3 regions of the Paenibacillus sp. B01 genome follow, and region 2 is predicted to be linked to each of the others. Evidence: riboswitches for the same ligand, from Rfam matches in the RefSeq annotation. Region 2 holds a riboswitch; each other region holds the start of a gene.

Region 1 (6,983 bases), 5.1 Mb from region 2:
GCGCCCATGCTGAAGCCCCAGACGACGACTTCCTTGGAGCCGTTCGCGCGGACGTAGTCGACGGCGGCGAGCAGCTGCTGAGACTCCTCCCAGCCGCCGGTCGCCGGAGCGCGGTACTGCTGGGAGGCATAGCCGTAATCGAACATCAGGACATTATAGTTCAGCCGGTGGAGCAGGCTGGCGAGGTCGTACATCGGCACCCACGTCTCCTCGCGGTTCGCGCCGTAGCCGTGGCTCAGCACGATCGTCCGCTCGGACTCGCTCTGGATCGAGCGGCCGGGGGAGGAGGGGATGTACCAGCCGCTTACGGTCGTGCGTCCGCTGAGGCTCGGGAAGGTCACGTCTTCATAAGCGAGGCCTTTGGCCTCCATCGGATTGGAATGGACCGGGGCGACATAGGGATACGCGACCATCCAGGCGATATAGCCGTGGAAGGCGACAATCAGCAGCAGCAGCAGGGCGGCGCCGGCCGACACGGCGGCTACGAGCGCATTGCGGCGCGTGTCGCGGCGAGGAAGCACGGAAGAGAGGGACGGGTCCAGCTGCAGCGGCGAGTTCAGCGGCGTATGCAGGGCAGAGCTGCTCATTTCGTCTTCCCCTCCCTTGTTTTGTAAGCGTTCTAGATCCTATGTACTACTACTGTATGCGTCTATTGTCCGGGCTGTCAATTCATGTCGAGCAATTGTTAAGCACTTGTAATGTTGCCGTAAAATGAAGCCGTTTCTTTACGAGATAAAGGAAACGAGTTATACTAGGAGAATCTTAGTTTCACTGAATGAAACCGAATCGGGGTAGACGGACTCCGCTTTCTCCCCTATAATGATAATGATTCTCAATGAGAACGGAGGAGCGTCATGGCCTTCTCCGCCCCGGAAAGAAAGCAGGTGAGCGCATGGAACCGTCCCGTAGCGGCAAGGCCGAGGATGGAAAATCGAATGTAAGGGCCGTCGAGAGGGCGCTGGATATCCTGCTCTGCTTTACGACGGAGAGCGACCTGCCGATGACCGAGATCGCGGAGCGGGTCGGGCTGCACAAGAGCACCGTACACCGGATGCTGGCGACGCTGGAGGACAAGGGCTTCCTCGAGCGCGACCGCAGCTCCGAGCGCTACCGGCTCGGCATGCGCATCTGGGAGCTGTCGGCGCATCGGTCGCGGTCGGGCGACCCGGCGGTCATCTGCCTGCCGGAGATGGAGAGGCTGCGCGACACGCTCGGGGAGACGGTGAGCCTGTACGTGCGGGACGGCAGCGAGCGGATCCGCATCCAGGCCGTGCAGAGCAACCAGGCGATCCGGCGCGTGGCGCCGGTCGGCGTGCGGCTGCCGCTGTACGTCGGAGCCTCGAGCAAGGTGCTCATCGCTTTTGCCGAGCCGGCGCTGGCGGCGCAGATGATGTCCTTGGAGGCGCTGCCGCAAGGAATCGACCCGCAGTCGTTCCGCGAGCAGCTGGAGGAGATCCGTCGGCTCGGCTACGCGACGAGCATGGAGGAGCGCGAGCCGGGAGCGGCGGCGCTGTCGGCTCCGGTGTTCGACCGCAGCGGTCGGCTGGCGGCGGCGCTGTCCGTATCGGGACCGGCCGCGCGCTTCACGCCGGCCATCATACGCGAGCAGTCGGCGCTCGTCGTCCAGTCGGCGACGCGCATGGGCGCGATGCTGCCGGGCTGAGCGCCCTCGATTATGGCGTCTGCACAGGGATGCGGCGCCGATCCGGTTTCCTATTACCCGCAGAGGCGGCCTGTGAAGGCGCCGGGCTCTGCGGGTTTTTTGGCGCGGGAGCTTGGAGTGCCTTGATTCGGCGAGCTGGAGGCGTCGAAGCTTCATGCCAATTATTATTCACGGGCTAAATAAACGTTGACATAAGAAGTCAACCTCGCTAGTATACTATAGCATAGTAAATCACTAGGATATGAAGGGGATGGACTCATTGCCTGAAAACAACAACCTCGTGCATGCGTTCCAGACGAACTGGATCAGCCTGCTTGTCTCCCTCATCGTCATCGGACTGCTCGTCTGGCTGGCGCGGCGCCGCGTCGGCTTCGGCTATCGGGTGCTGCTCGCGCTCGGCATAGGCCTCGTCGTCGGCGTGACGCTGAACTCCTTGGAGATCGACGCCACGAGCATCAGCACGCTCGGCTCCATTTACGTCAACCTCATCAAAATGCTCGTCATCCCGCTCGTCGCCGTGCTGGTCGTCTCCAGCATCTCGTCGATCTCGAGCCTCGGGCAGCTGCGCAAGATCGGCACCAAGACGATCCTGCTCTTCATCGGCACGACCGGCGTGGCAGCGCTGATCGGCCTGCTCGTGGCGCTGGCGTTCAACCCGGGCTCGGGCATCGCCCAGGAGACGCCGGAAGGGTATGAGGCGCGGACGATTCCGACGTTCTCCGAGGTCATCCTGAACCTCGTGCCGTCCAACCCGATCGGCGACATGGCCGACGCCAAGGTCGTGCCGGTGCTGATCTTCGCGATCTTCATCGCCGTCGCCATCGTGCAGCTCAGCTCGCGCAAGCCGGAGGCGGCCGAGCCGGTGCGCCAAGTCATCGAATCGCTCAAGCAGGTCATGAACCAGGTGACCAAGTACATCATCCGCCTGACGCCATACGGCGTGTATGCGCTGATCGGCTCGATGGCCGCGCGCTACGGCTTCGATACGCTCAAGCCGCTCATCAGCCTCATTCTCGCGACGTATGTCGCGCTGCTGCTGCACTTCATCCTGACGTTCGGCTCGCTCGTCACGTTCTGGGCGAAGCTCAATCCGTTCAAGTTCCTGCGCAAGATCTACCCGACGATCGCCGTCGCCTTCACGACGCGCAGCAGCTACGCGACGCTGCCGGTCAACCTGGAGGTCATCACCAAGCGGCTGCGCGTGTCGCCGCGCATCGCCAGCTTCGTCGCGCCGCTCGGCGCGACGATGAACATGAACGGCTGCGGCGGCGTCTGGCCGGCGGTCGTGGCGATCTTCGTCGCCGAGGTGTACGGCGTGCCGCTCGGCATCTCCGACTACATCCTGATCGTGCTCGTCAGCACGATCTCCTCGATCGGCGTCGCCGGCGTGCCGGGACCGGCGTCGATCTCGACGACGGTCGTCCTGACCGCGCTCGGCCTGCCGCTGGAAGGGCTCGGCCTCGTGCTCGCGATCGACGCCGTCGTCGACATGGGCCGCACGGCGGTCAACGCGACCGGCACGACCGTGTCGTCGCTGCTCGTCGCCGTGTCGGAAGACGAGTTCGACCGCGAGAGCTACAACCGCGACGAGGAAGAGGAGCTGGAGCTGAGCCACGCGTAAAGCAGGGCGCAGCGGAATGAACGGGACGAAGCGGAGCCGGCTCCGCTTCGTCCCTGTTTTCAACCCCATGAACGCAGCGAAGCCCCCGAGGGACATGGCCCTTCGGGGGCTTCCTGCATGAGCGGATCATGCGGCAGGGATCAGCGGGTTGCCTGGATTACATCGAGTGCTGGATATGGATGTCGGAAGATTCGATGAGGTAGTGCCTTCTCCAGAAGGCGGTGGCGGGAAAGGGCATCGCTTCTCTGGAGCCGGGCTCCAGAGCCTTGCGCAAAAGACGGTCCCGATGATCGCTGATCCACTCGGCGTCATAATAGAGCACCGACATGACCTCGTCGCTCGGAACGCCGACGAACGATTGGAACCAGCCGCTCCAGCTCTGCCAGTCGGCGGGAGCCTCGGAGTAGGACATCGTGACGACGGCACGGTGCAGGCTTGAGCCTGCATAAAGATGAAGCGCGACCAGATAGTCGCCGCTGCCGCCTGCAAGCATCGCCGTGGTGCGGCTGATGAACAGGTCGATGCGGCGGATGCGGCGGTCGGGAGCGAGCGGCTCCTCGACCAGAAGAGCAGCGTGGCGGGCGTCGTGCCCCGCCTCCTCGATGACCTCGGACGCATCCAGTACGACCGGAAGCGGCAGCGAGGCGGAGCAGGCGATTTCCTGCTCGGCGCAACAGGCGGCGGAGCGGTGGACGGCTCGCAGCCGTCTCGGCTCCGGACCGCCGGTGAAGCGTTCCTGCAAAGACATGGTCGAACCTCTCCTTTGGTTGCTTACGGGGTTAGCTGACGGATTCGGGCCAAGAGAGTAGCCCTACCAGGCGCAGTCCGCGGCGGCTTCGGCAGCCGCGCGTCGGGTGCGCGCCGGATTCACCCCGGCAGGCGCGACAAGGCGCCTGCGGTTGGTTCCCCCGCTTCCACTTTCGTGGAATTCAGCAGAATAGAAATGTGCTGAACTTTATCATACTTCAGGCCGGCCTGTCTTGTAAAAGGCTATATTTAGCGAAAATTCGATGAAATGCTGTCGGGAACTCGTCCATGCGGACCCATCGTCGCTCTAAAGCGCTCTCATGGAAAAGGATCATAATCCGGAGCGCATCCGTCATAGGATGGAAATTAAGATGGAGAAATAGCGCTTCGGAGAGGATGGGGAAGGATGGCGCGGATCAAGGTGGGAAAAAGGCCTCCGCAAGCCGATGCCGGCGGGGAGGAGCGACGGAGCGAGCCGCCCGCAGGCTGGCGCGGCGCCGTGCAGCATTATGTGCAGGCCTGCAACCAGGCCGAGGTGGAGCTGCGCGACAGCGCGCTCGCCGGAATCATGACGGACGCGGACCATCGGCTGCGCCTGCTGCACCGGCTCCAGCGGCAGCGAGAGCGGGCCGAGGAGCGGGATCTGCTCACCTCCCAATGCGAGACGCGGGCCGCGCTGGTCAAGGTCAACGAATCCGGCGCGGAGGTGTCGGTCGTGCTCCAGCTGCATCTGAAGCGGCATGTCCAGCACAAAGGCCGCCAGTATACGGAGGAGCGGATCGAGCGCGAGCGGATATGGCTCGCACCGGCCGGCGCGGACGGGAGCTGGCGGCTGACGCGGGTCGAGCCGCTCGTCGGCGAGCGGCGGCCGCGCTACGGCCATGCCGCGGCGGACAGCGCGCTCGCCGAGCACCGCTCCTACGGCAACGGCGGCGGCAGCGGCATCCAGCCGCCCGGCGCGCCGCGTCCTTTCCTTAACTATGGCGTCGTTCCGCGCATCAACACCCGCTCCCGCGCCGCCCGGTACCGGCGCGAGCTGGTCGCGGCCTACGCGGACCAGTGGTGGAACGAGCCGAATCCCGCTTACGAGGAATTCGAGGTCAACTGCACCAATTATGTGTCGCAGTGCGTCTTTGCAGGGGAAGCGCCGATGAACTATACTGGGAAAAGGGAATCCGGCTGGTGGTACAAGGGACGGACGGGCGGCCAGGAGCAGTGGAGCTACAGCTGGGCCGTGTCCAACGCGTTCCAGCTCTACTTGAGCTTTCCGCGCTCGTCCGGCATGCGGGCGACGCCGGTGGAGAGCGCGGCGGAGCTGGAGCTCGGCGACGTGATCACCTACGACTGGAACGGCGACGGCCGCTTCCAGCATACGACGGTCGTGACGGCGTTCGACGGGGACGGCATGCCGCTCGTCAACGCCAATACGGTGCCGAGCCGCCACCGCTACTGGGACTACAAGGATTCGTACGCGTGGACGGAGCAGACCCGCTACCGGTTCTATCATTTGAGCGACAGCATGTAGCACGGCCAGGATGCCGGCAGCCGGTCCGCATGGGCGGACCCGGTTGTTGGCATCCTAATTTCTAGAGGGTACCGGAGGGCTAACATCATGGGAGAGAAGATTCGCGTCGGACTGGTCTACGGAGGCAAGTCGGGGGAGCATGAGGTGTCGCTGCAGACGGCGCTGGCGGTCATGGGGGCGTTCGATTTCGGCAAATACGAGATTCAGCCCTTCTACATCACCAAAACGGGCGAATGGCGCTCGGCAGGCGTGCTGCTCGCGGCTCCGGACAGCGTGGAGCAGCTGAAGCTGGAAGGCGGCGACAGCAGCCTGGCGCTCGCGCCGGTATTCCGCGGCCTGGCCCCTGCGCCGGCCGGCGAGTCGGCGCTGCAGGCGGCGGCCGCCGCCGCCGCGCCGGAGAAGGCGGTCGACGTCATCTTCCCGCTGCTGCACGGCACCTTCGGCGAGGACGGCACGATCCAGGGGCTGCTCGAGATGGCCAACATCCCGTACGTCGGCGCGGGCGTGCTCGCCTCGGCGGTCGGCATGGACAAAATCACGATGAAAAAAGTGTTCGCCCATGAAGGGCTGCCGCAGTGCATCTACCGCAGCTTCAACCGCACGCAGTGGGAGAAGGACCATACGTTCTTCGTCATGGAGATCGAGGTCGCGCTCGGCTATCCGTGCTTCGTCAAGCCGGCGAACCTCGGCAGCAGCGTCGGCATCTCCAAGGCGAAAAACCGCGAGGAGCTGATCGCCGCCGTCGAGCTGGCGCTGCGCTACGACCGCAAGGTCGTCGTCGAGGAGTTCGTCGACGCGCGCGAGATCGAGGTCAGCGTGCTCGGCAACGACGAGCCGCGGGCATCCGTGCCCGGCGAGGTCATCAGCGGCGCGGACTTCTACGACTACAACGCCAAGTACGTCGACGGCACGAGCATCATGCAGATTCCGGCCGACCTGCCGGCCGAGACGGCCGAGGCGGTGCGCGAGATGGCGATCCGCGCCTATCTGGCGATCGACGGCTCGGGCCTGTCGCGCGTCGACTTCTTCCTTCGGAGGAGCGACGGCCAGCTGCTCATCAACGAGGTGAACACGATGCCGGGCTTCACGCCGTACAGCATGTACCCGCTCATGTGGAAGGAAACCGGAATGCCGTACCGCGAGCTGCTCGACACGCTGATCGAGCTGGCGCTGGCGCGCCACGCCGACAAGCAGAAGATCCACTACGGCGGCTGAGCCGCAGCAAGCGTGCTTTCCCCAGGCAGAGCCCTGCTCTGGGGAGGCGCTTTTTTACATAAAGAGGAGGGACAAGCGATGGGCTTCGCCACCGAGTTCAATTCCGTCTGCAAATTCAAGTCCGAGCAGGAGCTGTACGAGCTGCTGGAATACGGCAAGGGCAAGATGGTCAAGAGCGGCTTCCGCGTCTTTCCGACCGGCCAGAAGGTGAT
Region 2 (6,983 bases):
CAGCTCCACCTTCAGCTGCTCCGACATCGTGCTGCGCCTTCTGCGGCTCATGCTGCATGCCTCCTTTTCGCTCTCAGGTGCGGACGGCAAGCTCTTGCCGCTATCGCCCTCCGTAGTATGAGGGAACGCCCAGCCGAGTATGCGGAGGAAAAACAGCCAAAAAAAACGCGCTGGCAGCGGCCGCGCGCGAAGGTTTCCCCGTGAAACCTGATCTATTCGTCAATGCAGCGGGTTGATCCGCACCTGACCTTCGTCATTGCAGACGGTAACCTCGACCGAGTCCGTCAAAATATCCGCATAGCTGTAGGATACCCGCTTGAATGCGTGCTGATCCTGGTCAAGCTTCACGATGAAAACAGATGGGTAGGTTTCTTCCAAAACACCAGAACGTTCAACCGTCTTGCGCCGGCCTCCATTGGCCCGCAACATGATCTTGGCTCCAATATGAGCTTCCATGCTGCGCTTGATTTCCGACAAAGCATTTCTAGCCATTGGCACTACCACCTCTTTCCTTGTCCATTATAGCCCAAGAAGGATGGCAATGTCAAATAAACGAAAATTATATCATCGTACCAACTTTAGTGTCAATGAATATTTTTCGACTTTCTCAAGGCGCAAGAGCGGGCTTTCACCCTCCCATATAATAAGGATTCGGCTTGACCTGCTTGACCTCGATCGGCTTCGGCAAGCCGACCCGATAGCGTCCCATCGTCTCGATGCCGCCGACGCCATCGATGCCCGAAATCGTGCCGTGGATGACATCCGGCAGGTTCACGCATTCGCGGATCGACGTGTAGCTCGCCTTGATCGCGATGTAGACCGGATCGAGCGCATGGATCAGGATGCGGCCGGGCGAGCTGGCGAAGTTCGCTCCGGACTGCAGCAGCGCCTCGTAATAGGACTGGCAGGCGCCGGCCACGACGACGAGGTTGTCGCGGTTCTTGTCATATTCGCGGGCGACGTGCACCGCGTTGACGAAGTTCTGCGAGTTCTTGTAGCTGCCGATGCTGTACAGCTCGCTGCGGCCCGGCGTCTTGAGCAGCCCGTCATGGCCCGTGATGACGACGATGTCCGGCTTGACCTGCGGGAGCAGACGATAGAGCAGGTCCGCCATCTGGTTCTCCGCCACGTGCAGCCCTTGAGCAGGCACGTTCATCTGATTGTACAGCTGCATGCTCTTGCGCATGTAGTTCGCATCTCCATCGAGATGCAGCACCTTGCCCGGCAGGTCGAAATACGCATGCTTCTCTTCCGGTCGGTAGTCGAGCTCGCTGGCGAAGGCATGGTCGATGAGTTCCGCGCTCATGCGCCGGTTCGAAGCCTTCACCTTGCTTCTCAGCGATTTCGTGACGCCCAGCTCCTCCGGGTTCGCTACCTTCTCCAGGTCGGCGAGCGGCGCGTCCGCGAGCAGACGGTAATCCGATCCTTTAAGTATGGCCGTATCCCCATAAACCGCCTCCACCCGGAAAAGCACGTCTCCTCCATAGGATCGCCGAACGACAAAATCCCCAGTTTCCACTGTGCCATCACCTCTAGCCTCAGCCTATGGGCAATGAGGGCGAATGGTGACAGCCGGATCGGAAACCGGGGGGTTCAAATCATCAGGTCAGGCTTGCTTCAGGCCTTCCCGCTCGAGGGCCGCCGCGAGCGCGGCATACTCCGGCAGCGAGAGCGTCTCGCCGCGGCGCACCGGGTCGATGCCCGTCTCCTGCAGGACGCGGGTCAGCTCCTCGCGCCGGTTTTTGCCGAGCCAGGACGACAGGTTGTTGTGGATCGTCTTGCGCCGCTGCGCGAAGCACGCCTGCACCGTGCGGAAGAAGAAGTCCTCGTCGGCCACCTCGACCGCAGGCTTGTCCCGCATCGCCAGCTTGATGACCGCCGAGTCGACGTTCGGCTGCGGGATGAACACCGTATGCGGCACGATGCAGACCAGCTCCGGCACCGCGTAGTACTGCACCGCCACGCTGAGGCTGCCGTAGGCTTTGGTGCCCGGCTTTGCCGCCATCCGCTCGGCGACCTCCTTCTGGATCATGACGACGATGTTCTCCAGCGGCAGCCGCTGCTCGAGCAGCTTCATCAGAATCGGCGTCGTCACGTAATAGGGCAGGTTGGCGACGACGCTGACCGCGCTCGTCTCCGCGAACTTGTCGCGGAACAGCTGCTGCAGGTCGAGCTCCAGCACGTCGGCATGCACGACCGAGACATGCTCCTCCGCTCCGAGCACCTCCTGCAGGATCGGGATGAGGCGCTGGTCGATCTCAACCGCGGCGACCGCTTTCGCCTGGCGGGCGAGCTGCTCGGTCAGGGCGCCGATGCCGGGACCGATCTCGAGCGCGCCTTTCGTCTTGTCGAGCCCTGCGGCCGACACGATCTTGTTCAGGATGTTCGGGTCGATCAGGAAGTTCTGGCCCAGGCTCTTCTTGAAGGAGAATCCGTGCCGCTCGATGATTTCCTTCGTCCTTCTCGGTGTCGCTACATCGGTCATGATCCGATTTCCTCCTTCATCTGCTCCAGCGCCTCGCGGAATTCCTTCCGGCTGATCCGGAAGCTTGCGCAGCGCTTCATGAACTGCTTGCCGTTGCAATAGCCGATGCCGAGCCGATTGCCCATGAGCAGCCGGCGCCGCGCGGCATCCGGATGGACGAGCAGCCCCGCCTCCATCAGATCGGCATGGGTGATTTCCGCCTCGCCCGCCGCTCCTTCCGTGCGCACGGTCGCAAGCGCGCGCCGCACCGCCTCCGGCGAAGCGTTCTCGACGCCGATGTCGCCGCGGTAGAGGGCGTCCTCCTGGGGCAGGAACGCATGCTTGCAGCCCGGGATCCGCTGCGAGACGATTTTGCGGATGCGCTCGCCGGCATGGTCGGGGTCGGTGAAGATGATGACGCCCCTCCGCTCCATCGCCAGCTCGATCCGGCGCAGCACCTCCTCGCCGATGGCCGAGCCGTTCGTCTCGATCGTATCGGCCTCGACGGCCCGCTTGATCGCCGCCGTATCGTCCTTGCCCTCCACCACGATGATTTCCTTGATCACTGGCTTGTCTCCTTTGATTCCGCTTGCTTGCGACAGGGTAAAAGATTACGACTAGCTTTAACCCTTTCGATGCCGCTTACTCCTCGCATATCCCTTATAAACGCCCAAAACGGGCCGCTGAAAGACAGCGGGCCCGCTCGCAAAAGATCAGCTCAGCTTCGGCTTGGTCGGTCCAAGGACATAGACCGTATAGCCGCGCTTCTTGCCGAATTTCTTCACGTAGGATTCACTTTCGTAGAACACATCGATTTTTTTGCCGTTGATCGCTCCGCCCGTATCTTCGGCGCGGCGGAAGCCGATCCCTTCTATATACACCCACCATCCCATCGGGATGACATCCGGGTCGACTGCAATGGTGCGCCCTTCGGAAACTTTGGCTCCGGAGGCGGTGATGCCGTAACCGGGATCGCCCTTGGATTTGCCTGTCGAGGCGAATCCGGCGGTATACGCGGTCAGGGTAACGTTAGTGAGCACTTTCTTGGCTTTGAGATTGAGACCGGATTTGGTCAGAGCAGTAGTTGGAGATGAGGATGCCGCGGTCAGGACCGCCGGCTTCGGTTTAGGCTTTTCCTTGGTTCCCACCGCCACGATTTTGCTGACGGCTGGTTTTTCCATGGATTTGGCGAGCAGAGTCTGTGTGACCAGTTTGCCGTCCTGGTACACCTTTTCGAAGGTTTTGACGAGTTGGCCGTTCTGGCCGGCCTTCACCATTTTGAGCTGCCCCTTTTCCAAGGTAGCGTCCTGCTTGCGGACAACGGTGAACGGAATGTCGTGCGTGGTCTTGACTTGCTGCTTGTCGATTCTCATGACGCGGATCGTCATGTTGGCTTTCAGCTTGCTTTCGGAGCTTGGGAATACTTTATCCTGCTCCCGTACGGCAATATTGGATTCCCCGATCGCCGCTTCCACGGTCTTTTTGGTGGTATTGACCTGCAAGGTCTTGCCGTCGGCAAGAATCGTCACCGGCACCGCCTGGTCGATCACGATGCGGTCGCCTTCCTGGAGCGCGGCGCCGAGCGGGATGGACAGCTCGTCATACGGTCCGACCGCGATCGCCTGCTCCTCCAGCAGCTGCTGGAGCGAGGAATGGCTCGTGCTTATGATTTTTTCTTGCCCGTTCAACACCAGAGAGACGCTTTTTTCCGACGTCCCTTTCAGCAATACCAAAAACATGAAAGTCATTGCGAGTGAGATCGTTATGCTAAGGACAATCAAACGCAGGTTGTCATGCTTCCATCGCCATTGGAAAGACTTGCTGGATGATCGTTGTACATGGGTTTCCTTTAAAGGGATAGCGCCCACTTCTTCGGTCCTCCTTACATAGCCCCGCCGCCTCGTGTTACGCATGATAATTCAAGACGCGACTATTTGGTTTTGTACGTGCCGAGCAGCACGCCGCTGGCCGCCTCGCCTCACCTCCACCGTTAACCCTATGTCGACGTATAATTCATTATTCAAACAAAAAGAAGCCGTCGACAGAGGATCTGTTTCGTGGCTTCCCGGGTTGGTCACGATCAGGTGGAAGTGGAGCACGAGGTTGATCTCTCTTATATGCGCTTACGAGGTTAGCTGACGGGTTCGGGCAAGAGAGCTGCCCTATCGGCTCAAGGACCCTGCTCGTGGTCCCGGCGAATTCACCCCTGGAAAAGCACAGCTTGTCTGGCGGTCAAGCGTCAACCCTTCGGTATGTACGGCTTGCGTCCCTTCTGCTGCGATGGTTCCCCCGCTCTCCCCGTCCGGGGAGATTAAGCGAATGATGAAAATCCTGCATCACTCAAAGCTCTGTGTTGAATCATACCGTTTCCTTCAAGCGATTGTAAAGACACGATAAAATCCTTTGAGACCCAAAATCGAGGGTTTTCTGGCGATGGCAGGCGTTTTCACCAAGGAAAGATCAATTTCTCTCGTCTGGAAGCCTTTTTTCAGCCGAAATCACGTCGTTTTAAGAAATTTGGAAACATTTTCTTGCATTTGCAGAGGTGATGGAAACGATTTCTTCAACAGTTCTTCCTTTTATTTCCGCCGCCGTTTCGGCTACGAGCGTGACGAACGAGGACTCGTTTCGCTTGCCCCGATGGGGGTGCGGAGCGAGGTATGGAGAGTCCGTTTCAAGGAGCAATCGATCCAGCGGCACTTGCGCGAGCACCTCTTTGGGAACCCTTGCATTTTTGAAGGTGACCGGCCCGCCGAAGGAAATGTAGAAGTTCATGTCGAGGCATTGCTTCGCCGTTTCCCAGCTGCCGGAGTAGCAGTGCATGATGCCTCCGACCTCGGCCGCCTTCTCCTCCCGCAGGATGCGGACGACATCCTCATGGGCGTCTCGATTATGGATGACGATCGGCTTGCGGCATCGCTTGGCGATCGCGATCTGGTCGCGGAACGCCTGCTGCTGAACCTCCTTCGGAGAGGTGTCCCAATAATAGTCGAGCCCGATCTCTCCGAGCGCGACGACCTTCGGATGGCTCATCAGCGACTCGACCCAGGCGAGATCGCCCTCGCGCAGATCGGCCGTGTCGGTCGGATGCCAGCCGACGATGGCATACACGAACGGATACGTTTCGGCAAGCTCCAGCGTCGTCGGGATCGTTTCCCGATTGAAGCCGACATTGAACATCAGCTCCACGCCTGCTTCCCGCGCGCGCTGGATCGCCTCGGCGCGGTCGTTGTCGAATTTAGGTGAGTCCATATGGGTGTGCGTGTCGATGATTCCTTTCATGGTTCGACTCCTTTCATGCCTCGCCGCCTCGCTCCAAGCCCAGCCGGGCCCGCGTCCGCGGCTGCAGCTTCTGCCGGATCCGTCCGGCTGCTTCTTCATCATAATAAAGACGGTAATGGCCCCGGTGCATGCCTGTAATGGAAGGAACGACATCGGAACGCAGCGAGATCTCCGTCACCGCTCCGCTCGGCTCGAGCAGCAGGATCGGAGGCTTGCCTCTTCCGCCTTCGGTCAAGCCCTCGGCCGCCGAACGATACACATGATAAGGAAGATCGTAAGGAAAATCAATTTCGAGCTCATACCCCGGGTCCATTCCGGCCGCCGCCAGCTCCTCGAAGCAGAGCTGCGCCTCTGATTCATGCTCTTTTTCGAAGGTTATATATTTGTACAATCTGCGATGTAGAAACCGGGAGCACAGCTGCGCCAGCAGCTTGTCCTCCTCCTCCGTCCATGCCGCGAACGCCGTCTGCACGAGCGCCTCGTCGAGCTTCAAGTAGGAGACGACGTCGAGCCTTCCTTGGAACAGCTTGACGATCGGATCCGGGATCCACCTGAACGGATAGCCCGAGCGGCACAGCTCCTGCGCACGGAGCAGGATCTTGCGGAGGATGATCTCCGAGCTGCGGGTCACCGGATGGAAATACACCTGCCAGTACATCTGATACCGGCTCATGAGATAATCCTCCACGGCATGCATCCCGCTGCCCTTGACGACAATCCGGCCCTGATGAGGCCGCAGCACGCGCAGAATCCGATCCAGATCGAACATGCCGTAGTTCGCGCCGGTAAAGTAAGCGTCCCTCAGCAGATAATCCATCCGATCCGCATCCATCTGGCTCGAGACGAGATTGACGACGATCGGCTTTTCGTAATTCTTGCGGATCACAGAAGCGACCTTGCGCGGAAAATCGGGCTCCACCGTGCTCAGAAGACGGTTCACTTCCGTCTTTCCCTCTATTATATGGCAGCTCCATTCCTCATGGTCGAACTCCATGACTTCTTCGATCGAGTGGGAGAACGGTCCATGGCCGAGATCATGCAGCAAAGCCGCGCACAGGCAGAGCAGCTTCTCCTCCCTCGGCCAGTCCGGGTACTCGCTCCGTTCGAATTGCGAGATGATGCGGCGGGTGATCTCGTACACGCCGAGGGAATGGCTGAACCGGCTATGCTCCGCTCCGTGAAAGGTCAGGTAGGTCGTGCCGAGCTGGCGGATTCTCCGCAGCCGCTGAAACTCCGG
Region 3 (6,983 bases), 1.2 Mb from region 2:
TATCTTCGGCAGTCATTTCTTTACGCTGGCCGGGGAAGGGATGGATATGCTCTGGGCGAACCTCTTTTGGTTATGGGGGCATCCGGAGGTTTATATTGTTATTTTGCCTGCCTTTGGTATTTTCTCTGAAATCATTAGTACCTTTGCGCGAAAAACGCTATTTGGTTACAAAGCAATGGTGTACTCCATGCTTCTTATTGCCGGACTAAGCTTTATCGTTTGGGTCCATCACTTTTTCACAATGGGTTCGGGCGCATTGGTGAACTCTGTTTTCTCGATTACGACGATGGCTATTGGAATACCGACAGGCGTAAAAATCTTCAATTGGCTATTTACCATGTATAAGGGAAGTATCCAATTTACGACTCCGATGCTCTGGTCGTTAGGATTTATCGTTAACTTTGTCATAGGCGGGGTAACAGGAGTCATGCTCGCAATGGCGGCAGCCGATTATCAGTATCATAATACGTACTTTTTGGTTGCGCACTTCCATTATGTATTAATCGCAGGTACTGTCTTTGCATGTTTTGCGGGGCTGCACTACTGGTACCCGAAAATGTTTGGTCATAAATTGAATGAACGTATTGGCAAATGGTGTTTTTGGCTGTTTATGATAGGTTTCAATATCTGCTTTATGCCGATGTACTTCCTCGGTCTTGCCGGCATGCCAAGACGTATCTATACCTACTCGGCCGAGTCTGGGTGGTTTGGCCTCAATTTCATTGCGACGATCGGCGGATTCATGATGGGAGCTGCCTTCTTGCTACTTGTCTACAATATTAATTATAGTATCCGTCATTCAAAACGAGAAGAAAGTGGAGATGCTTGGAATGGGCGCACCCTCGAGTGGCAGACAACCACGGCGGTGCCGCCGCATTACAATTTTGCTCTTGTGCCGGAGGTCAAAGGGCTAGATGCTTTCTGGCTTATGAAGAAAACCAAAAAAGGTGGGGAGCACAACCCTAAAGCTCTTCAACCTATTCATATGCCTAGTAACTCAGGCAAACCATTTGTCATGAGTATCTTTTTCTTTATAAGCGGTTTTGGACTTGTGTTTGAATGGTTTTGGATGGCGATTGCAGGTGCACTTGGTGTCGTCGTAGTGATGATTCTACGATCGTGTGATTTTGATAAGGGTTATTATGTCAGCGTGGAGGAAATTGAACGCGATCATCAAAGATAGGGGGATTTCCATGGGATCAACGGAGCACTCAAACGGTCAGCAAGTAGGGCCGTTAGAATATCAATCGGAAACAAGCAGGCTTAATATACTTGGATTTTGGATCTTTCTTGGGGCTGAGATCGCACTATTTGCTACCTTATTCGCAACGTATGCTGTGTTGACCGATCGAACAGCAAATGGTCCTACAGCTTCAGAACTGTTTGAAATGAAAGGGGTATTCATTCAAACGTTTCTGCTGCTTACAAGCAGCTTTACATGCGGTTTAGCGATCCATCAAATGCGTAAACAGAACTTAAAAGGCTTGGTTGCATGGCTGCTGGTAACCCTTGGCCTGGGGGCTGGTTTTTTAGGATACGAGATTTATGAATTCGTCAACTATATTCATGAAGGCGCCACACTGGGTACCAGTGCATTCTGGTCTGCATTTTTTGTTCTTGCCGGCACGCATGGCGTACATGTTACTTTCGGTATAGGCTGGATGATACTCATACTATTGCAACTGTGGAGAAAGGGACTGACACCCGAAACCTCATCCAAAGTATTTATTTCAAGCTTATATTGGCACTTTCTTGATGTGGTGTGGATATTCATATTCACAGGAGTCTACCTGACAGGAATGGTGAACAATGGATAATGAGAAGGCTGTAGCATCAATAAAGGTTCACAAAGGTTTTCCGTGGAGCCACTTAATTGGCTATTTGTTCTCAATTTTACTTACTGTACTTGCTTTAATTGTTACGTTCGGATCGAGTTTTTCTACTTCAACGATTCTGGTCATCATTTATAGTTTTGCATTCTTGCAAGCCGCTCTTCAGTTATTGATGTTCATGCATATAACGGAAAGCGCAAATAGCAAGATACAAACCAGCACGATTTTATTCGCAGTCTTTATTGCGATCACAGTCGTTGCAGGTTCGGTATGGGTACTAGCCTCAGGACACTCTTAAATTACCCGGCTCTTTGTCTATCCAACTGGACATGCTAAAATGAGAGAAAGCTGTTCGGGAGGAAAAGAGAATTGCGAATAAATAAATACAACGTTAATGAAGAAGGCTTGCATCGATTTTTTGGCTCACTTGAAGCCAAGATTATGGAGATTATTTGGCAGAAAGAGAAACTGACCATCAAACAATTGCATGAAATTATAAACCAAGAAGATCCCATCTCCTTAACTGCCGTAATGACGGTCATGATTCGTTTAGCGGAAAAGGGACATCTTCGAAAAGAAACGAGTGGCGGCGGACGGAATAAATTGACCTTTTTTTATCCAGTACAAAATAAGGACCAGTTTATTATGGAACAAACCAAAGCCGTTACTGAAGGGCTATTTCAGGATTTTGATGCGCTGATCGTAAGTCATTTTCTGGATCGTATTGACCAGGTGGATTCACTATTAATAGACAAACTACGTGATAAGCTAAGTGAACTCGACGACAGGAATGAAGGTAATCATGATTAAGAAACCGAGAAACATTTTGATCCTGCTTTTCTGTATTGTGGGTTGGGTGGTCTATCAGATGGGATCTAGTGTACTTCATCAGCTGCGAGACGTTCCGGAAAGCACGGATTTGTTACACTGGATAGGGCAGGTTATGTTTGATATTTTCAGCAACCATATGCTTTATGAAAGACTTTTTAATGGACTTATCCTATACTCTTCGGCAGTATTCTTTTACCATCTGATTTCACAAGCAGTGTTACATTTTCGCCTGGAATTATCAATGAGAAGATTCTCGAATCATGAGTTGTCCAGAGAGTGGCAAGCTTTATTCCCTGAGGAAAATATGAGGATTACTGTCATATCGACCCCCTCCTTTGTTGCCATGGCGGTGGGCGCATTGAAACCGAAAATCGTATTATCGACCGGAGCAATTGAAGTGCTTGGGAAAAATGAACTTCAAGCCATCATTTGGCATGAAGTTTACCACTGTCGTTTTTATCATCCCTTGCAAAACCTTATACTAACGCTTACTAGGAAGAGCTTTATGTATTTGCCCGTTATCGAGGCTTTGGTGAAATATTACTCCGTATGGATGGAATTAATGGCAGACCGATATGCGATGCGTCAAATGAACAGTGCGAAGCCACTGGGGAATGCGCTGCTAGTTTTACTTCACCACCAGAACCAAACAGTAGCAACGAAAGGTACAGTTTATTTTGCTGAAGATGCCGTGAACTTCAGGATTAAACAGATTTTAGATCCTTCGAGTAGCTTGCAGATAACGATCGTTACTAAAAGGCAAATGATGTTATCAATACCTGTCTTGATTATAGTGTTGATCATCCCTTTTTTGAGTCATGTCTAGATTAGGAGCAGAACCTTAAGAGTCCGACAAGAATCTGACAGGTTCTGATCTGGATTGACGAAAATGAAAGGATTCTAATCATAAGTAGAAAGGAAAAGGGGGGAATTAGATCGAATTAAACTACATATCGTAGAATAATTAATGCTTAATTCTCAGTATCTGAGAAGCCGGGGAACCATTAATAATGTGGGTGAATTAATTCTTTGGAATTATAGGGTACCTTCAACCGAACCCTTAAGCTAACTCGGTAGGCTGCGAAGGGAGAAAGGGCATTGCAGAAGGCATTATCAGTAATTGCAATTTGTATGGCATTGATTTTTGGAGGGCAGCAAACATTCGCTGCAGAAGGGGATTTGCAAGATGCAGTTGATGAAGTGCTTGGGGTTCCTTATAAATGGGGAGGGACGAGCTCAGCTGGTTTTGACTGTTCGGGATTTATAATATATATATTCAAGCAGTATGAGATTAAACTGCCACGAACTTCTCAAACGCAAGCTAAAGAAGGCGTTGAGGTTGCTAAAGAGGACCTAAAACAGGGTGATCTTGTGTTTTTTAATACGAGTGGAAAGGGGATTTCTCACGCTGGTATTTATTTAGGCGGAGGGAAATTTGCTCACTCATCCAGCAGTAAAGGAGTCATCGTGAGCAAGATGAGTGATTCCTATTATGAATCCCGTTATGTCACCGCACGCCGGGTCATTTCCTCCACATAATGGCAGAAATGCAGTTCTTCGGCGCGAACGAAGAACTGCATTTTTATTTCTACTTATATTACGTGATCTGGAGCTAGAGGGCAGTCATACAGGCTGGATTCCAACTGAATCGTGGCATGGTCAATATTAAATTTTTCATGTAAATCCGCTGAGCATCGCTTCATAAGTTCATCCCGATTAATTGAATCTGAAACGATCAGATGCACTGTTAAAGCATTTTCTGTCGTGCTTATTCCCCAAATGTGAAGATCGTGCGTATTGATGACGGAAGGAATCCTATCGAAATATTCCTTCACGAGTGAGTAGTTAATTCCACTGGGCACCGCATCTAAGGACAGATTAAACGATTCTTTTAATAACCCCCACGTACTTATGAATATAACAAGTACAATGACGAGGCTTATTACCGGATCAAGCCAAAGCCAGTTGGTCCACAATATAACGAATCCGGCAATAACGACACCTAGAGATACACCTGCATCAGCCGCCATATGTAGGAATGCGCCGCGGATATTGATATCTCCCTTGCTGCCGCTAAGGAACATGAGTGCAGTAAATGTGTTTATAATAATGCCTACTGTGGCAACCCAGATAACCGTGTTTCCAGTTACGGGCGCCGGATCACCAAAGCGTTGCAAAGCCTCCCAGGCAATTGCGCCAATAGCGACTAATAAAAAAATCGCATTGAATAAGGCCGCTAGGATGGAAGAACGTCTATAACCGTAGGTTCGACGTTTTGATGGTTCTTTTTTGGCAAGCAAACTTGCGATCCAAGAAAGAACAAGGGCAAGGACATCGCTTAGATTATGGCCGGCATCCGCGATTAAAGCAAGAGAATGGCTTAATACACCGTAGGTCGCTTCGGTAATCACAAAGGCAGTGTTCAATATAATACCAATGAGAAAAGCTTTATTATAATTGGCTGGGCCGTGAGCATGTCCAGCATGATCATGGGAGTGACCCATAGGTATCCACCTCTCTCAATAGCATGTTTAGAAATAATATACCCAACGAGAATTGGGTCTATTCAGCATTACTGTCCATCATATGAATATATGATTATTTATTACTTAGAAAGTCGGAAGGGGCATAACATGTACGGACAATCCTTAACAGTTCTTGTCGTTGACGATGAGGAACGAATCAGACGAGTTCTCCGAATGTACCTTCAGAAGGAGGGATACATCGTAAGGGAAGCAGTGGATGGCCAAACTGCACTCCAAATGGCCACTGAGGACAGGTATGATATTATTTTACTTGATGTCATGATTCCTGGAATGGATGGAATTAAAGTATGCAGCCATTTGCGAAGGATGAAGAATACCCCGATCATTATGTTGACAGCTAAAGGGGAAGAGGACAGTCGATTAAAAGCATTTAAAGCCGGGGCGGATGATTATGTTGTAAAGCCCTTTAGTCCGCGTGAAGTGATATATCGAGTTAGAGCGGTTCTGAAACGATCTTCAGGTCATGAGTTTCCCGTTAAACAATTAGAAAAGAATGTTGTCTATCCGTTCTTAGTGATTGAGGGAGATGCACGACGTGTGAGGGCTGCCGGGCAAGAAGTGCTCTTGACACCGAAAGAGTTTGATTTGCTGCATTATTTATCAAGAAGACCTGATAAAGTATTTTCGCGCGAAGAACTGCTTGCCGATGTTTGGCATTATGAGTACAGATATGATGTACGGACCGTTGATACACACGTAAAACGGATTCGAGAAAAGTTAAATCATTTTTCGCCAGATGCGGCTGCAATGATCGTAACGGTCTGGGGGGTTGGTTATAAGTTCATGAAATAACACTCGTTTAGGGGCGATAAGCGTGATTTATTATTATTTGATTGCTTTTGTGGCAATTATCCTAGATCAAACCCGCAAGTGGGCAGTAATCTCGTATATGGACAAAGGGGACAAGGATAAGTGATCATAAAAACGCAACGTGTAATAAGATTTGATGACGGTAGACGTATTCTTCTTATTTTTGAGTTGGGATGGACGGGATGATGCTGACCGCTAAAGGGGGTGAAGATTCCGGCTTGGTGCAGCGCGACAATCGCTCTGTAGAGCAGTTGAAATTCTGGCTTCGCTAATTACTCCCACATCCACACAACAGGTACCCACTCCTCGATTGATACCGTTTACCATAGCTTAGCTCCATCCGTAGCCACTACAATAATGGGATACCCTCTGCACATCTCCATCGGGCTTATCGCCAATTTTTACTCATTTGTATGAATACATTCTCATATGTTACAATTATTCTACTGGATGATTGAACGTTAAGTAAGGAGAGATACTTCTGTGCAAACTGGCAGAAATCAGAATGTTCAAAAATGGCTGTGGATTCTAACCTTATTAGGAGTCGTCGCTGCGATTCCGTTTGGTATTTCACGGATGCAAATGGAGCGTACATCTAGACAGATCGAATATCTGTTTGATTATCGTGATTTGGTGACAATTAGTTCCTATCAAGCTAGAAAAGACGATTACTTAAAATCACAACTCCTTGTGCTGAAACGAGCTGGAATTACAACAATGGTTGTTTCAGAGAGTACATTATCGGACCTAGCAACAGCTGGACGTTTAGTACTGTATACAGAACAAGAGGCGAATCAATTAAAGGGTAACCCCCCAAATCATAATCAAAATTTTACTTATTTGTTATTTGAGGGATCCGAAGAAGCCAGGCAACTTACGTTCATGATTAAATACAGATTCGATAAAGAGGGTATAGTTGTTCGTACCTGGATGCATGGCGGGAAAACAGGGCTTATGTTGGAGA

The links. A riboswitch is a leader RNA that binds a small molecule or an ion and turns the genes downstream of it on or off. The one in region 2 is predicted to bind cyclic di-AMP.
Region 1: another riboswitch for cyclic di-AMP. It lies ahead of GE073_RS21890 (hypothetical protein); the one in region 2 lies ahead of GE073_RS00140 (resuscitation-promoting factor).
Region 3: another riboswitch for cyclic di-AMP. It lies ahead of GE073_RS05245 (C40 family peptidase); the one in region 2 lies ahead of GE073_RS00140 (resuscitation-promoting factor).

Annotation. Positions count from the first base shown of each region.
Region 1 is NZ_CP045802.1:5,102,059-5,109,041, reverse strand. Features, by position in the region: gene GE073_RS21905 (alpha/beta hydrolase) at 1-587, opposite strand, end outside; gene GE073_RS21900 (IclR family transcriptional regulator) at 893-1,663, shown strand; gene GE073_RS21895 (dicarboxylate/amino acid:cation symporter) at 1,914-3,284, shown strand; gene GE073_RS21890 (hypothetical protein) at 3,442-4,032, opposite strand; cyclic di-AMP (ydaO/yuaA leader) riboswitch at 4,038-4,229, opposite strand; gene GE073_RS21885 (amidase domain-containing protein) at 4,438-5,556, shown strand; gene GE073_RS21880 (D-alanine--D-alanine ligase) at 5,644-6,771, shown strand; gene GE073_RS21875 (hypothetical protein) at 6,850-6,983, shown strand, end outside.
Region 2 is NZ_CP045802.1:25,673-32,655, reverse strand. Features, by position in the region: gene GE073_RS00165 (small, acid-soluble spore protein, alpha/beta type) at 1-51, opposite strand, end outside; gene veg (biofilm formation stimulator Veg) at 220-492, opposite strand; gene yabG (sporulation peptidase YabG) at 629-1,519, opposite strand; gene rsmA (16S rRNA (adenine(1518)-N(6)/adenine(1519)-N(6))-dimethyltransferase RsmA) at 1,607-2,485, opposite strand; gene rnmV (ribonuclease M5) at 2,482-3,030, opposite strand; gene GE073_RS00140 (resuscitation-promoting factor) at 3,178-4,332, opposite strand; cyclic di-AMP (ydaO/yuaA leader) riboswitch at 4,570-4,792, opposite strand; gene GE073_RS00135 (TatD family hydrolase) at 4,973-5,746, opposite strand; gene GE073_RS00130 (HD domain-containing protein) at 5,760-6,983, opposite strand, start outside.
Region 3 is NZ_CP045802.1:1,191,216-1,198,198, forward strand. Features, by position in the region: gene qoxB (cytochrome aa3 quinol oxidase subunit I) at 1-1,183, shown strand, start outside; gene qoxC (cytochrome aa3 quinol oxidase subunit III) at 1,194-1,817, shown strand; gene qoxD (cytochrome aa3 quinol oxidase subunit IV) at 1,810-2,130, shown strand; gene GE073_RS05235 (BlaI/MecI/CopY family transcriptional regulator) at 2,202-2,642, shown strand; gene GE073_RS05240 (M56 family metallopeptidase) at 2,635-3,489, shown strand; cyclic di-AMP (ydaO/yuaA leader) riboswitch at 3,622-3,758, shown strand; gene GE073_RS05245 (C40 family peptidase) at 3,795-4,202, shown strand; gene GE073_RS05250 (cation diffusion facilitator family transporter) at 4,256-5,167, opposite strand; gene GE073_RS05255 (response regulator transcription factor) at 5,297-6,001, shown strand; gene GE073_RS05260 (DUF5693 family protein) at 6,503-6,983, shown strand, end outside.